DNA from 3 places in the Bradyrhizobium sp. UFLA05-109 genome. Region 2 is predicted to be linked to each of the others. Evidence: predicted binding sites of a transcription regulator. Region 2 holds the regulator's gene; each other region holds the start of a gene.
What was found. Region 2 encodes LexA, which represses DNA repair genes until DNA is damaged. Its sites were predicted from a motif close to TGTTCNNNNTGTGTTCNG; they were not measured.

Region 1 (4,420 bases), on a different contig from region 2:
TGTTCCAGCTTTGTTCTTGCGCAAGCGGTGACGGAATACGGCGGCAACATCAGGTTGCACACCTTGCAAATTATCGGAACCGCATGGAACTTTTTTGGGTTCCCGCGCACAGGAATACGACTTAACATTCATTAACTTAGGAACCGCTCACTTCACGCGCGACTGTTGCTTTTTGGAGACGGACTCTACCCCCAAATCAGACTAGGCTCGCCGCAACATCAATTCATTGGGCGTCGCGCCTGATTGACCGCTTCGGGAACGAAGGAAGCGGCACAGCCGGAGAGACAGAAATGAAGAAGATTGTGGTGGGGGTTGTTGGTGCGGTTGCGCTGAGCCTGTCGGCTCCGGCGAGCGCAGCGGATCTCGCGGCACGCCCATACGTGAAGGCTCCGCCCCCGGCGATCGCCGCAATTTACGACTGGAGCGGCTTCTACATCGGCATCAACGGCGGCGGCGGTTCGTCCCACAAATGCTGGGACTTCGTCGACAGCACCGGCTTCGTGACTGGCGTTCCCGGCAGTCTCGTGGGTGAAGGCTGCCACAATGCAACCGGCGGCACGGTCGGTGGTCAGATCGGCTACCGCTGGCAGACCGGCCAGTGGGTGTTCGGCTTCGAAGGCCAGGGCAACTGGGCCGACTTCCGGGGCGATAACACCAGCTCCGTCTTCCCGACCGACCGCAACCGTTCGCGCATCGACGCATTCGGCCTGATCACCGGCCAAATCGGCTACGCCTGGAACAACGTGCTGTTCTACGTGAAGGGCGGCGGTGCAGTTGTCGGCGACAAGTATGACGTCTTCGACATACCGAGCGGCGCGCAGCTGGCCTCGGCCAACGAGACCCGTTGGGGTGGCACGGTGGGCGCCGGCCTGGAATTTGGCTTTGCGCCGAACTGGTCGGTTGGTGTCGAATACGACCACATCTTCCTGGGCCACCGCACCATTGGCTTCACGGCGCCCGGCGGCGTGTCATTCGGCAGCGACCGAATCGGCCAGGACGTCGATATGGGCCTCGTCCGCCTGAACTACCGTTGGGGTGGCCCGCTGATCGCGAAGTACTGATCTTCGCCAAACCTCTTCCTGTCGAAAAGGCCGGCCTTGCGCCGGCCTTTTTTGCTGCGCGGGGTACAACTGTCGCGCGAATAGGTCAGTTATACTAACCTGTTTTGGGCCTAGTGTGGCATCCCGGACACACAATTCGCAGCTTCACTGTTGTAAGCACGACATCAGCTGGACCTGAGCGTCCGCTGCCCTTCCGCGCACGGAAGGCAAAAACAGAAACTGGGACTGGGGATTAAGTTGAAAATGAAGAAGGTTTTGTTGGCTTCGGCCAGCTTGTTCGCACTCAGCGCGTTCGCTCCGGCCGTGGCAGCCGATCTGGCGGCCCGCCCCTACACCAAGGCCCCGGTAGCCGCAGCGTCGGTCTATAACTGGACCGGCTTTTACCTCGGTGGCTTCGGCGGCTACGCTTCGGAAAACACCTCCACCGACCCGAAGATGAAGGGCGGATTCGCCGGCGGCACGGTCGGCTACAACTGGCAGGCCGGCAACATCGTGTACGGTCTCGAAGCCGATGGCGGCTGGGCTGACGTCAACGCGTCGATCACTGCGGCCGGCGTTACCGCCACCAGCCGCATCAACGCGCTCGGCACCGTGCGCGGCCGCGTCGGCTTCGCCGTCGACCAGGTGCTGTTCTACGGCACCGGCGGCTATGCCTGGATCGACAACAAGCTCAGCATGACCGCGCTCGGAGTCACGGCGTCGGAAAGCCACTTCCACTCCGGCTGGACCGTTGGTGCGGGTATCGAGGCGTTCTTTGCCCCGAACTGGTCGGTCAAGGGCGAATATCTGTTCCGCAGCCTTGGCAGCGAGGACTACTTCGGCCTGCCCTCGGGCACGATCGAACTGCACAGCGTGCAGGTCGGCGTGAACTATCACTTCGGCGGCCCGATCGTAGCGAAGTACTGAGCCTCGCCTCAGCATCAATTCTCAACGGAAAGGCCGGCCTTGCACTGGCCTTTTTGTTTGCTCCGGCGCTTCCGGCCGCGGACCTACTGCCAAGTGCCGCCAGCGCGCCAACAAATCGTTGACGATTCGCAACTCGCACTGGAAATCCGTTCTCGTTCTTCCTACGTTCGCAGCCTACCCAACGGCGTCCATCCCCGGTTCCGGGCGAGGCGCGCCTGAACGCCGGCGCGGTCGCGCTGCGTGGGAATCTCCTTGGGGACCACTGGGATGGACGAAGTGATCAAGGCGAAGCGCCAACAACAGAACGCGGGCTCGAGCCTGCGCGCAATTACGATCCGTGGCGCGCGCGAGCACAACCTCAAGAACATCGACGTCGAGATTCCCCGCGACAAGCTCGTGGTGTTCACCGGATTGTCCGGCTCCGGAAAGTCCTCGCTCGCCTTCGACACCATCTACGCCGAAGGCCAGCGCCGCTACGTCGAGTCGCTCTCGGCCTATGCCCGCCAGTTCCTCGAGATGATGCAGAAGCCGGACGTCGACCAGATCGACGGCCTGTCGCCCGCCATCTCGATCGAGCAGAAGACCACCTCGAAGAACCCGCGCTCGACCGTCGGCACCGTCACCGAGATCTACGACTATATGCGCCTTTTGTGGGCGCGCGTCGGCGTGCCCTATTCACCCGCGACCGGTCTGCCGATCGAGAGCCAGACCGTCTCGCAGATGGTCGACCGCGTGCTGGCGCTGCCCGAAGGCACCCGCCTTTATCTGCTCGCTCCGGTCGTGCGCGGCCGCAAGGGCGAGTACAGGAAGGAGCTCGCCGAATGGCTCAAGAAGGGCTTTCAGCGCGTCAAGATCGACGGCACCTTCTACGAGCTTGCGGAGGCCCCTAACCTCGACAAGAAATTTCCGCACGACATCGACGTCGTCGTCGACCGCATCGTGGTGCGCGCCGATATCGGTCAGCGCCTCGCTGAGAGCTTTGAGACAGCGCTGAAGCTCGCCGAGGGCCTTGCCGTCGTCGAGTTCGCAGATAGCCCGGCGGCAGCCGCTCCGGCCGAAGAGAAAAAGAAGACCGCCAAGATCCACGACAAGAGCGGCCCCGAGCGCATCCTGTTCTCGGAGAAGTTCGCCTGCCCCGTCTCCGGCTTCACCATCCCCGAGATCGAGCCGCGCTTGTTCTCGTTCAACAATCCCTACGGCGCGTGTCCCGCCTGCGGCGGCCTCGGCGTCGAGCAGCATGTCGACGAGGATCTCGTCATCCCCGATAAGGAGATGACCCTGCGCAAGGGCGCGATCGCGCCGTGGGCCAAATCGTCGTCACCCTATTACGTGCAGACGCTGACCGCGCTCGGCAAGCACTACAAATTCACGCTCGACACCAAGTGGAAGGATCTGGCGAAGAAGACGAAAGACGCGATTCTCTACGGCTCCGGCGAGGACGAGATCAAGTTCTCCTACGAGGACGGCGTCCGCTCCTACGACACCAAGAAGCCGTTCGAGGGCGTCATCACCAACATCAACCGCCGCTATCGCGAGACCGAGAGCGAGTGGGCGCGCGAGGAGCTGGCGAAGTACTTTCACGACGTCCCCTGCGAGGCCTGCAAGGGCTTTCGGCTGAAGCCGGAGGCGCTGTGCGTCAAGGTCGGCGGCAAGCATATCGGCGAGATCTCCGAGCTCTCGGTGAGGCGCGCCGGCGAGTGGTTCGAGGGCGTGCCGGAAGCGCTGAACAAGCAGCAGAACGAGATCGCGGGACGGATTCTCAAGGAGATCCGCGAGCGCCTCACTTTCCTGCTCGACGTCGGCCTCAATTATCTCACGCTGTCGCGCTCATCAGGTACGCTGTCCGGCGGTGAGAGCCAGCGCATCCGCCTGGCCTCGCAGATCGGTTCAGGCCTGACGGGCGTGCTCTACGTGCTGGACGAGCCCTCGATCGGCCTGCACCAGCGCGACAATGCGCGCCTGCTCGATACGCTGAAGCGCCTGCGCGATCTCGGCAATACCGTGGTCGTGGTCGAGCATGACGAGGACGCCATTCGCCTCGCCGACTACGTGCTCGACATCGGCCCCGGCGCCGGCATGCATGGCGGCAACATCGTCGCCGAAGGCACGCCCGCCGAGATCATGCGCAACCCGAAATCGCTCACCGGCAAATACCTCACCGGGGAGCTCGAGGTCGAGGTACCGGAGCGGCGTCCGCCGAACCATCGCCGCACCATCAAGGTGGTGAACGCGCGCGGCAACAATTTGAAGAACGTCACGGCGGAGATTCCGCTCGGCCTGTTCACCTGCGTCACCGGCGTCTCCGGCGGCGGCAAGTCGACCCTCTTGATCGATACGCTCTACCGCGCCATCGCCCGCAAGCTGAACGGCGCCAGCGAAGGCGCAGCTCCCCACGACCGCATCGAAGGCCTCGAGCACATCGACAAGATCATCGACATCGACCAGTCGCCGAT
Region 2 (4,420 bases):
TGACGGCGAAGCCGGCAGCAACCGATTGCACGGCGATGGTCGTGGATCGCGAGCGTCTGAAGACGCAAGGAGCGCTCGCGCTATCGCGCGAGGGCGACGGTTTCACGCTGCGAACGGTAAAAATAAGGGGCGCAAACCGCCCCTGGTCGCCGGCCGGGGCCGGCGATAGTGATTTCGAGCTCAGCCTCGCACCGCGGCCGGCTACTCCACGCAGCAAGGATGCTACGCCGTCGGAGGCCGACCTGCAGGCCGAGGATTGAAAGACGCGTCAGCCGATCGGCAGGCGTGTCGTAGGCGTCGTGGTGGTGTGCTGCTCGACGGCGGGCTGCTCAGTCTTCTCGCCGAGCGGCTGCGTTACCGGCAATTGCAGAACCGTGGCACGCTGTCCCTCGACGAGTTGCGTCACCAGTACGTAGTTGCCGTCGGGGAATTCGATCGCATCATGATGACGATCGGGAATGTGCGGATCGACCTTACCGAACTTGCCGACGCGGGAATTGACGGTGCGCGTCCAGATCCAGCGATTGTCGTAGCGGACGTTGTCGGCGAAGGCGAGCTCGGTGCCGGGCAGGAGGCAGACGGCAACCGAGAGATCACGCTCCGACGCAAATCCACGCGTCGAGGTGCCGCGGAAGGTTGTCGTGACGATCGTCTCGCCGACTTGAGCGGGGCGGGTCGCAACGGCATGTAGGCTGTAGTCACACATCGGAGTGCTCCTCATGCGAGATAGCAGGTCCGCGCCCCCCCGGAGGCGCAGGCCTCTATCAGAGTTGGAAGCCTTGGAGTGTATCGCTTTTGTGGGCAAATCTGCGGCCCGTCTGCGCGTCGCCCGATCACATTATCTTTCCCGGCACACCAGGAACAAAGCCTCGCGCCGCCAGTCTATCTTGGTTCACGCCATTCACTTACGCGAGCTTCCATCAGCGGCCGGCAGGAGCGGAGTACCCCGAATAGGGCCATCTCACCTGCGCCGCAGGTGCGATCGCATTGTTGGACTTGCGGAATGGCGCGCTGGTTGCCGCGTGCTCTGCCTTGCGGGCGCCATGCTGGTGTTGCGCTGCATCGCTCGCGGATGCCGATTCCGCGATCAAGGCTGCCGAGATCGCGCTCAAAATCATCTGCCGCATGGGTTTTGTCCTCTGCATCGTGCACAGCGCATTCGCGCCTGCCATGCTCGAGGATTAGCTTCGCGCAGGTGTGGGGATAATCACAATGGAAGCGAAAACACCATTTTGCCGGAGCGGACAATCCGTCCGCCCGCATCGTTGCGCAATAACCGGCAATCTGGCGGGCAATCAGTACTTCCGGTACAGCCCGATCAGCTTGCCCTGAATCTTCACCCGGTTCGGCGGCAGGATGCGCACCTCATAGGCGGTGTTGGCGGGCTCCAACGCGATTGACGCGCCGCGACGGCGGAAGCGCTTGAGCGTCGCTTCCTCATCGTCGATCAGCGCCACCACGATGTCGCCGGTGTCGGCGGTCTCGTTGCGCTGGATCAGCGCCATGTCGCCATCCAGGATGCCGGCGTCGACCATCGAATCGCCGCGCACTTCGAGCGCGTAGTGCTCGCCCGAGCCGAGCATGTCCGGAGGCACGCTGATGGTGTGGCTGCGGGTCTGCAATGCCTCGATCGGCGTGCCGGCTGCGATCCGTCCCATCACGGGCACGGCGACGGGGCGATCGCCGTCGTCGACGGGAGCGCTTACGCCCCGCACCTTGCCGAGATTGCCTTCGATGACGCTCGGCGTGAAGCCGCGGCGGCCGGCGCCCGCGGCCTGAAGCTCGGGCAGCTTGATGACCTCAATGGCGCGCGCGCGGTTGGGCAGGCGACGGATGAAGCCGCGCTCTTCCAGCGCAGTGATCAGCCGGTGGATGCCCGACTTCGAGCGAAGATCGAGCGCGTCCTTCATCTCATCGAAGGAGGGCGGCACGCCGCTTTCCTTGAGGCGCTCACTGATGAACCGCAGAAGCTCGTATTGTTTGCGCGTTAACATCTCGACCAAATCCCCCGGTTGATGTCGTTCGATTCCGAGACGCCAGATTCAGCAGAAGCCGCTAGATGCTCGAAACAAATCATGAACGGACACTATATGTTCGATATGTGTTCCGCAACCACTTAATTTTGGGTGAACGCAGCGAAGTTCGCGCTACACGTGAATCAGATCGCCCTCACAAGGGCAGCCGCAACACCTCGCAAGGCGTGCCTGCTTCAGCCTTCGGTGCGAACGGCGCGCGCACGAGAAGTGCCTGTGCCATAGCGAGATTCGCAAGCAGTGAGGAGTCCTGGTGGTTGACGGGAACGGCCACGAGCGTGCCGTCCTCGCGCTCCTCGAGCCGGGCGCGCAGATAATCCTCACGGACGTCGTTGGGCCCGACGTCGCGCCCGAGCACGGCGCGCTCGCGGCGGTGATGAACGCGAGAGCGGCCAGCAAGCGCGCGAATCAACGGCACCATGAACAGGAAGCCGCAGACATAGGACGAGACCGGATTGCCGGGCAGGCCGATCACCCGCATCGCGCCGAGACGGCCGTGCATCATCGGCTTGCCCGGCCGCATCGCGATCTTCCAGAACGCCATCTCGAAACCTTCGGCCTGAAGCGCCGGCCTCACCAGGTCGTGGTCGCCGACCGAGGCCCCGCCGGTCGTGATCAGGATGTCGGCGCCGCTCTCGCGGGCGCGGCGGATGCCGGCGCTGGTCGCCGCAACGGTATCGGCGGCAATGCCGAGATCGACCGTTTCGGCGCCCTCGGCCCGCGCCAGCGCGTGCAGGGCATAGCCGTTGGAAAAGACGATCTGGCCCGCGCCCGGCGTTGAGCCCGGCATCACGAGTTCGTCGCCGGTCGCGAGAATCGCGATCCTGGGCCGGCGACGGACGGCTAGCTGCGGATGGTTCATGCCGGCGGCGAGTGATAGGTCGCGTTCGGTGAGCCTTGCTCCTTCTCGCAGGAGCACGTCGCCTTCGCGGAAATCGACGCCGGCGGGACGGATGTGCCTTCCAACGATCGCGGCCTCCTTGACCGTGACGCGCCTGCCGTCAGCGACTGTGTCCTCCTGGATTACCACCGCGTCCGCGCCATCGGGCACTACGCCGCCCGTGAAGATCCGTACTGCCTGACCCGCACCGACCGTTCCCGCAAACGGTCGTCCTGCTGCGACCTCGCCGATCACGGTGAGCTCTGTGCCCACCTCTGCCGCATCGGCAGCGCGCACCGCATAGCCATCCATCGCCGACATCGCCTGCGGCGGCTGCGTGCGCCGCGCCGCGACGTCGCGCGCCAGCACGCGATGGTAGGCCGCATCGAGCGCAACCATCTCGTCCGCGACAGGCTCGACGCCCGCGAGCACCGCATCGAGCGCGTCGGAAACCGGCATCAGGGCCACGGGCTGAACTCCTGCTGGGCAAATCGTAAGGACAGGTCGCGTTGCGTTCTAGCCGAGTGCGGGCGTCGAGGCAAAAGGCGCGAACGCGAAGGTGGAGATGAAATTGTCTTTCCAGCAGCAGGACGGCAGGATGCCCTTTGGGACAATATCGCCTCGTTCCGCTTCCGGCTCAGAATTGCTGCGCGCCCGCACGCAAGGCGCGTCGGGAGACGTCCGGGAGAACCCTGATGGCAGAGACTTCAAAGCTGTCGGTTGAGAAAGCGCTCGAGAAGCTGCGCGGCGATGAGCCGCCGAAGTCGCGGAGCGCAAAGCTCGATGAGGAGATCGAAGCGCTCAAGGAGAAGACCAGCCGCATGCGCGCGCAACGGCAGCGTCTCGATCGGCCCAAGTCCAAGCGCAGCTGAGTGCGCTTACCTTGGCCGCCGCGCGATCGTCTCAATGACGAGGAAGACCGGGATAATGGTGGCCAAACATACCACGGCGACGACCAGGCTCACGGCTAGCATCAGGTGGCTCCCGTTTCATTGTCCGGATCGACGTCGGGCGCCTTCAGGCTGTGATCCATTTCGGGCAGGGGGTCGCCCTGCGATTTCAGATCCGCCGCCTTGCTGACCAGCTTTGCGGACAGCTGCGAATTCGACGTTGATTTGGCGAACTTGAGAAGAATCGAGGCTTGCTTGTTGAAATATGCCTTGCCCAACACGATCACGCGTCCGTTGTAGAAAATCCCAACGGGCATATGACTCCCGACGCGGTGATCCGTTCCGGGAACTCTGTGCAAAAATACACAGAATAAGTTGGTTCCACATTTTGCCAAAAAAGTTCCCGGAAGAAGCTGGAACCAAAGACTGAGCTACCGCAACAATGCGGCCGCGCTCTCAGATACCGAGGGCCTTCAGCGTCTCGCCGACATCGCGAGGCGACGTCACGTGAACCGCCGTCAGACCGCGTGCCCGCGCGCCTTCGACGTTTTCCGCGAGATCGTCGAAGAACACGATTCGCTGCGCCGGCACGCCGATCGCGGCGACGACATGGTCGA
Region 3 (4,420 bases), on a different contig from region 2:
ACTCCGCCTGAAATTGTTTTGCCCGCCCTCGGTGACGATGTGTCGTCCGACCTTGCGAACAGTTTGAGGTTTTGTGGCCGGCTCGAAACAAGGTTGATGAGACGTTAACGCCTCAGAGCGAGGCGGCCTGAAGATGGCGGGGCGCACCGGCAGCGCCGACGATCAGCGCGGCGGCATCGCGAGCCGAGAAGGTCTTCGACCGTACATAGATGCGATAGTCCGCCGGACCCTCGCTGGAGAGGTAGATCACCGGGGCATCGCTGCTCGGATGCGCGGCGATCGCGACGAGGCGCGTTGCCGCGCTGGATTGGCAGGCGTCCGATTCCGAGGTCGGAGTGTCGTCGACCAGGACGAAATCCGCAGCCTCCGCCGCCTCGGTGATCTGCACGCGGACAGTGGCGCGGTTGGGATCGTCTGTGAAGGCAACGTGCAGGCCGGCGGTCCAGGGAACCGATGCGAGCTCGACCGGGGTCTCGCCGAAGGCGATGCAGGGATGCGATGCCGATCCAGGCCCGCCGCGTGCCAGCACCGCCGCTGCCATCAAGGGAACAACCGAAGCCAGGATCTTGCAACGCAACATGACACTCTACTCGCCCAAGGACTCGCATATGGCCCAGCGAAGCGGCCGAGATGAACGCGTGGGCCTTATGGTTTGCAGAGCGTAAAGGAAACTCGTTACCGCCGGGTTGATACGGATGCGCGCCACGCCGGCTGGCGTACATCCTCCGCGAGTGCGCGGTAGGAGAGGGCTTCGGCGAGATGCAGCCGGCCGATTCTCTCGGCGTTGTCGAGATCGGCCAGCGTGCGCGCCACCCGCAGCACGCGGTGATAGCCGCGCGCCGACAGCCGCATGGTCTCGGCGGCATCGCGCAGCAGTTTTTGGCCCTGCGCATCGGGCTTTGCGATCTCTTCCAGCACCGAGGCCGGTGCCTCGGCATTGGTGCGGACGTTCGGCAATCCCGCGGCCTGATAACGCGCGCGCTGAATGTCACGGGCCGCGGCGACGCGCGCGGCGACTTCGACTGACCCTTCCGCTGGCGGCGGCAGGATCAGGTCGGCCGCAGTCACAGCAGGCACCTCGATACGCAGATCGATGCGATCCATCAGGGGACCTGAGATGCGGGCCTGGTAGTCTGCCGTGCAGCGGTCGATGCGGCCGCGCTTGCAGGCATAGCCGGGCTCGAACGCGTTGCCGCAGCGGCACGGATTCATTGCCGCGACCAGCATGAAGCGGGCAGGGTAGGTGACGCGGTGATTGGCTCGCGACACCGAGACCTCGCCGTTTTCCAACGGCTGGCGCAGCGAATCCAGCACGCGCGGATCGAACTCCGGAAGCTCGTCGAGAAACAGCACGCCCTGATGCGCGAGCGAGATCTCGCCGGGTTTTGCCCGCATGCCGCCGCCGGTCAGCGCGGCCATGCTGGCGGAATGATGCGGCGAGCGGAACGGTCGCCGCGAGGTCAGAGCGCCGCCTTCGATCTCGCCGGCGACGGAGGCGATCATCGAGACTTCCAGAAGCTCTCCCGGCGACAGCGGCGGCAGGATCGAGGGCAGGCGCGCGGCCAGCATCGATTTGCCGGCGCCCGGTGCGCCGATCATCAGCAGATGATGTCCGCCGGCCGCGGCAATCTCCAGCGCGCGCTTGGCGCTCTCCTGGCCCTTGATGTCGCGCAGATCGAGCGGGGAGGCGGCCGCCTCATGCACCTTCGGCGAGGGCCGCGACAGCACCTGCGTGCCCTTGAAGTGGTTGGCGATCTGGATCAGCGAGCTGGCGGCGATGATCTGGATGTCCGGGCTCGCCCAGGCGGCCTCCGAGCCGCAGGCCGCCGGACAGATCAGGCCCTCTTCGCGGGCATTGGCGCCGATCGCGGCCGGCAGCACGCCGGCGACCGGCGCGATCGAGCCGTCGAGGCCGAGCTCACCGAGAACCGTGAAGCCGGTGAGGGCATCCGGCGGGATGGCGCCGATCGCCGCCATCAACCCCAGCGCGATCGGCAGGTCGTAATGGCTGCCTTCCTTGGGCAGATCGGCCGGCGCCAGATTGACGATGATCCGCCGCGCCGGCAGCGCCAGCCCTGAGGCGATCAGCGCCGAACGCACCCGCTCGCGCGCCTCCGACACCGCCTTGTCCGGAAGGCCGACAATGGCGAAGGCGGGCAGGCCCGGCGCGACCTGCACCTGCACGTCCACCGAGCGGGCCTCGATGCCCTCAAAGGCGACGGTGGAAACGCGTTGGACCATGCTACCCCCTGTTGCAATCGAGGGTAGCGGACCGGAGCGCGAAGCGCAAGAACATTACGGGAACATTCTGCTGCAGCCGCAGTCGCGAAGCCAGGTGCCCGCACGCCATCTCACGCGGCAATCGGGCCAGGCGTCCCCGGATGGGTGCGGTTCAACGCCGGAGGCGCATCGTCAGCCAGAACGTCAATCCTTTGCCGAAGATGATCAACCAGCGGTGCTGCGCCAGTGATGAGGCAGTCACGATGCCCTCCGGGCAACCGGATCACTTCGAGCTGCGAACTGATGCGCCGCCACGCCCGACCGTCGTGGTCAGCGGCGCAAAAGGTCACGGGCACCTCGAGCGGCGCCGGACGATATCGCGCCATGGCGATCGAATAAGCATCCCATAGCGCCGGCGGAATCTCGCTGTTCAGCTTGGAATTGGACAAGCCGCGATACAGCTTGCCGATCGTCTCGAACACCTGCATTGGCCACCTGGCAACATCGCCGCTGGTCGAGGCCGTGCAGGATCGCTCCAGCCGGGCCATCAGTTCAAACGTCCAGCGCAGAAGATAAGGCCAAGCCAAGCGCCTCATCGGCGCGAGGATCGCCTGCGGTGCTGCACGGGCACTGATGGTTGGCGGGTCGACCATCACAACCATCTCAACCCTGTGGCCGGCTGCCATCAACAGACGAGCCGTTTCGAATGCGACCATGGCGCCGTTGCATTTGCCGCCCAGGAGGAACGGGCCGCTCGCCTGCCTTTCCAGGATCAGCGTCAGTCGGTCGGCCGCCATCGTCTCGATCGACGGCGGAATTGGCTCGCCACGAAGACCATGAGGATTGATGGAGGTGATCGGGGAATCGGGCCCGAAAAGCTCGACCATCCGCCGCACACAGGCGTGGCCGCTGACGAGGTCCCCATTGAAGAAGAACAGGGAGGGCCGATCATCGCGGGCATGAAACTGCAGCAAGGGCGTCGGCGGCGTGCCCGCCTGCACGGCGATTTTGGGAGCAAATTGCCGGATGGTCTCTGCCCCGAACAGGATCGTTTCCGGTACGGGTTGGCCAATGATCCGCTCGACCTCAATGAGCATGTCCATCGCCAGGAGGGAGTCGCCACCGCTGGCAAAAAAATCATCGTCGACCGTCAGCGCTTCGGACTTGAGCAGCCTCCGCCATAGGCTCAGCAGTTCGGCTTCCAGATCCAATGGCCTCCTGTTCACATCGGGCTCGGGCGTCGTCCCCTCATGGTCCGAGCGCGTGTCGATCGACTCGCGAAGTCGTCGCCGCTGGACCTTTCCCGTCGTCCCCTTTGGCAGTTGGTCGAGGATCAGAATGCGTCGTGGAATCTTGAACGAGGCCAACTCGCGTTGCAGGAACTGGCGGAGCTCGGCCGTCGTCGTCTGCGCATGAGGATGGGCAACAATGGCGGCTGCGACATCCTCGCCAAGGCGTGGATGGCGGATCGCGAAAGCGGCGGCCTCGGCTACCGCCGGATGGCGGAGTAGCACGGATTCGATCTCGGCCGGCGCGATCTTCTCGCCGCCACGGTTGATCAGTTCGCTCAAGCGCCCGTGCACGGACAGAAAGCCGTCTCCGTCGAGGCTGCCGATATCGCCGGTGCGAAACCATCCACCCACGAAGGACGCTTGATTGAGATCGGGCGCATCGAGATAGCCGGATATCACGGTGGGGCCGCGCACCAAGATCTCGCCTCGCGCACCAAGTGGGAGCGGATGTCCATCGTCACCAACGATGGCGACGGTATCCGGCCAAGGTTGCCCACATGTCCCTGGCCTGTTCGGGCCGGGCGGCGGCAGGTTGGCGGCGATCTGCGCGGCTTCACTGGAGCCGTAATGCTCCAGCACCGGGACACCCAAAATGCGCTGCAGGCCGTCATGTACCTCCTTCGGAAGCGGCGCGCCACCCGATACGACGAACCGCAAGGTGTGCGCCGCCTCGGCTTCCCGAGGACTTTTGGCCTTGTCCAGCACGGCAGCATGGAGCGTGGGGCCGGCCGAATACCAGGTCGGCCGCAAGACATCGAACCACTCGTCGAGCGCGACGATGGCACCGTTCGCAGGGACAGCAATGCTGCCGCCCGTCAGCAGCGGCGTGAAGACCGTCACTTTGAGCCCATGAGAATAGTAGGGGGGCGACACGCTCAAGCAACGGTCCCTTGACGTGAGGTCGAACC

Region 1: the regulator LexA is predicted to act here: its motif matches at 2,121-2,138, upstream of uvrA (excinuclease ABC subunit UvrA).
Region 3: the regulator LexA is predicted to act here: its motif matches at 2,289-2,306, upstream of Q3C01_RS06820 (YifB family Mg chelatase-like AAA ATPase).

What each region holds. Positions count from the first base shown of each region.
Region 1 is NZ_JBBIAR010000012.1:94,830-99,249, forward strand. Features, by position in the region: gene Q3C01_RS11210 (outer membrane protein) at 291-1,061, shown strand; gene Q3C01_RS11215 (outer membrane protein) at 1,305-1,967, shown strand; gene uvrA (excinuclease ABC subunit UvrA) at 2,235-4,420, shown strand, end outside.
Region 2 is NZ_JBBIAR010000028.1:3,428-7,847, reverse strand. Features, by position in the region: gene Q3C01_RS21165 (ComEC/Rec2 family competence protein) at 1-260, shown strand, start outside; gene Q3C01_RS21160 (hypothetical protein) at 269-706, opposite strand; gene Q3C01_RS21155 (hypothetical protein) at 921-1,127, opposite strand; gene lexA (transcriptional repressor LexA) at 1,296-1,994, opposite strand; gene Q3C01_RS21145 (molybdopterin molybdotransferase MoeA) at 2,170-3,381, opposite strand; gene Q3C01_RS21140 (hypothetical protein) at 3,609-3,785, shown strand; gene Q3C01_RS21135 (hypothetical protein) at 3,887-4,090, opposite strand; gene Q3C01_RS21130 (HAD-IA family hydrolase) at 4,260-4,420, opposite strand, start outside.
Region 3 is NZ_JBBIAR010000007.1:95,473-99,892, reverse strand. Features, by position in the region: gene Q3C01_RS06825 (hypothetical protein) at 113-580, opposite strand; gene Q3C01_RS06820 (YifB family Mg chelatase-like AAA ATPase) at 676-2,241, opposite strand; gene Q3C01_RS06815 (AMP-binding protein) at 2,352-4,420, opposite strand, start outside.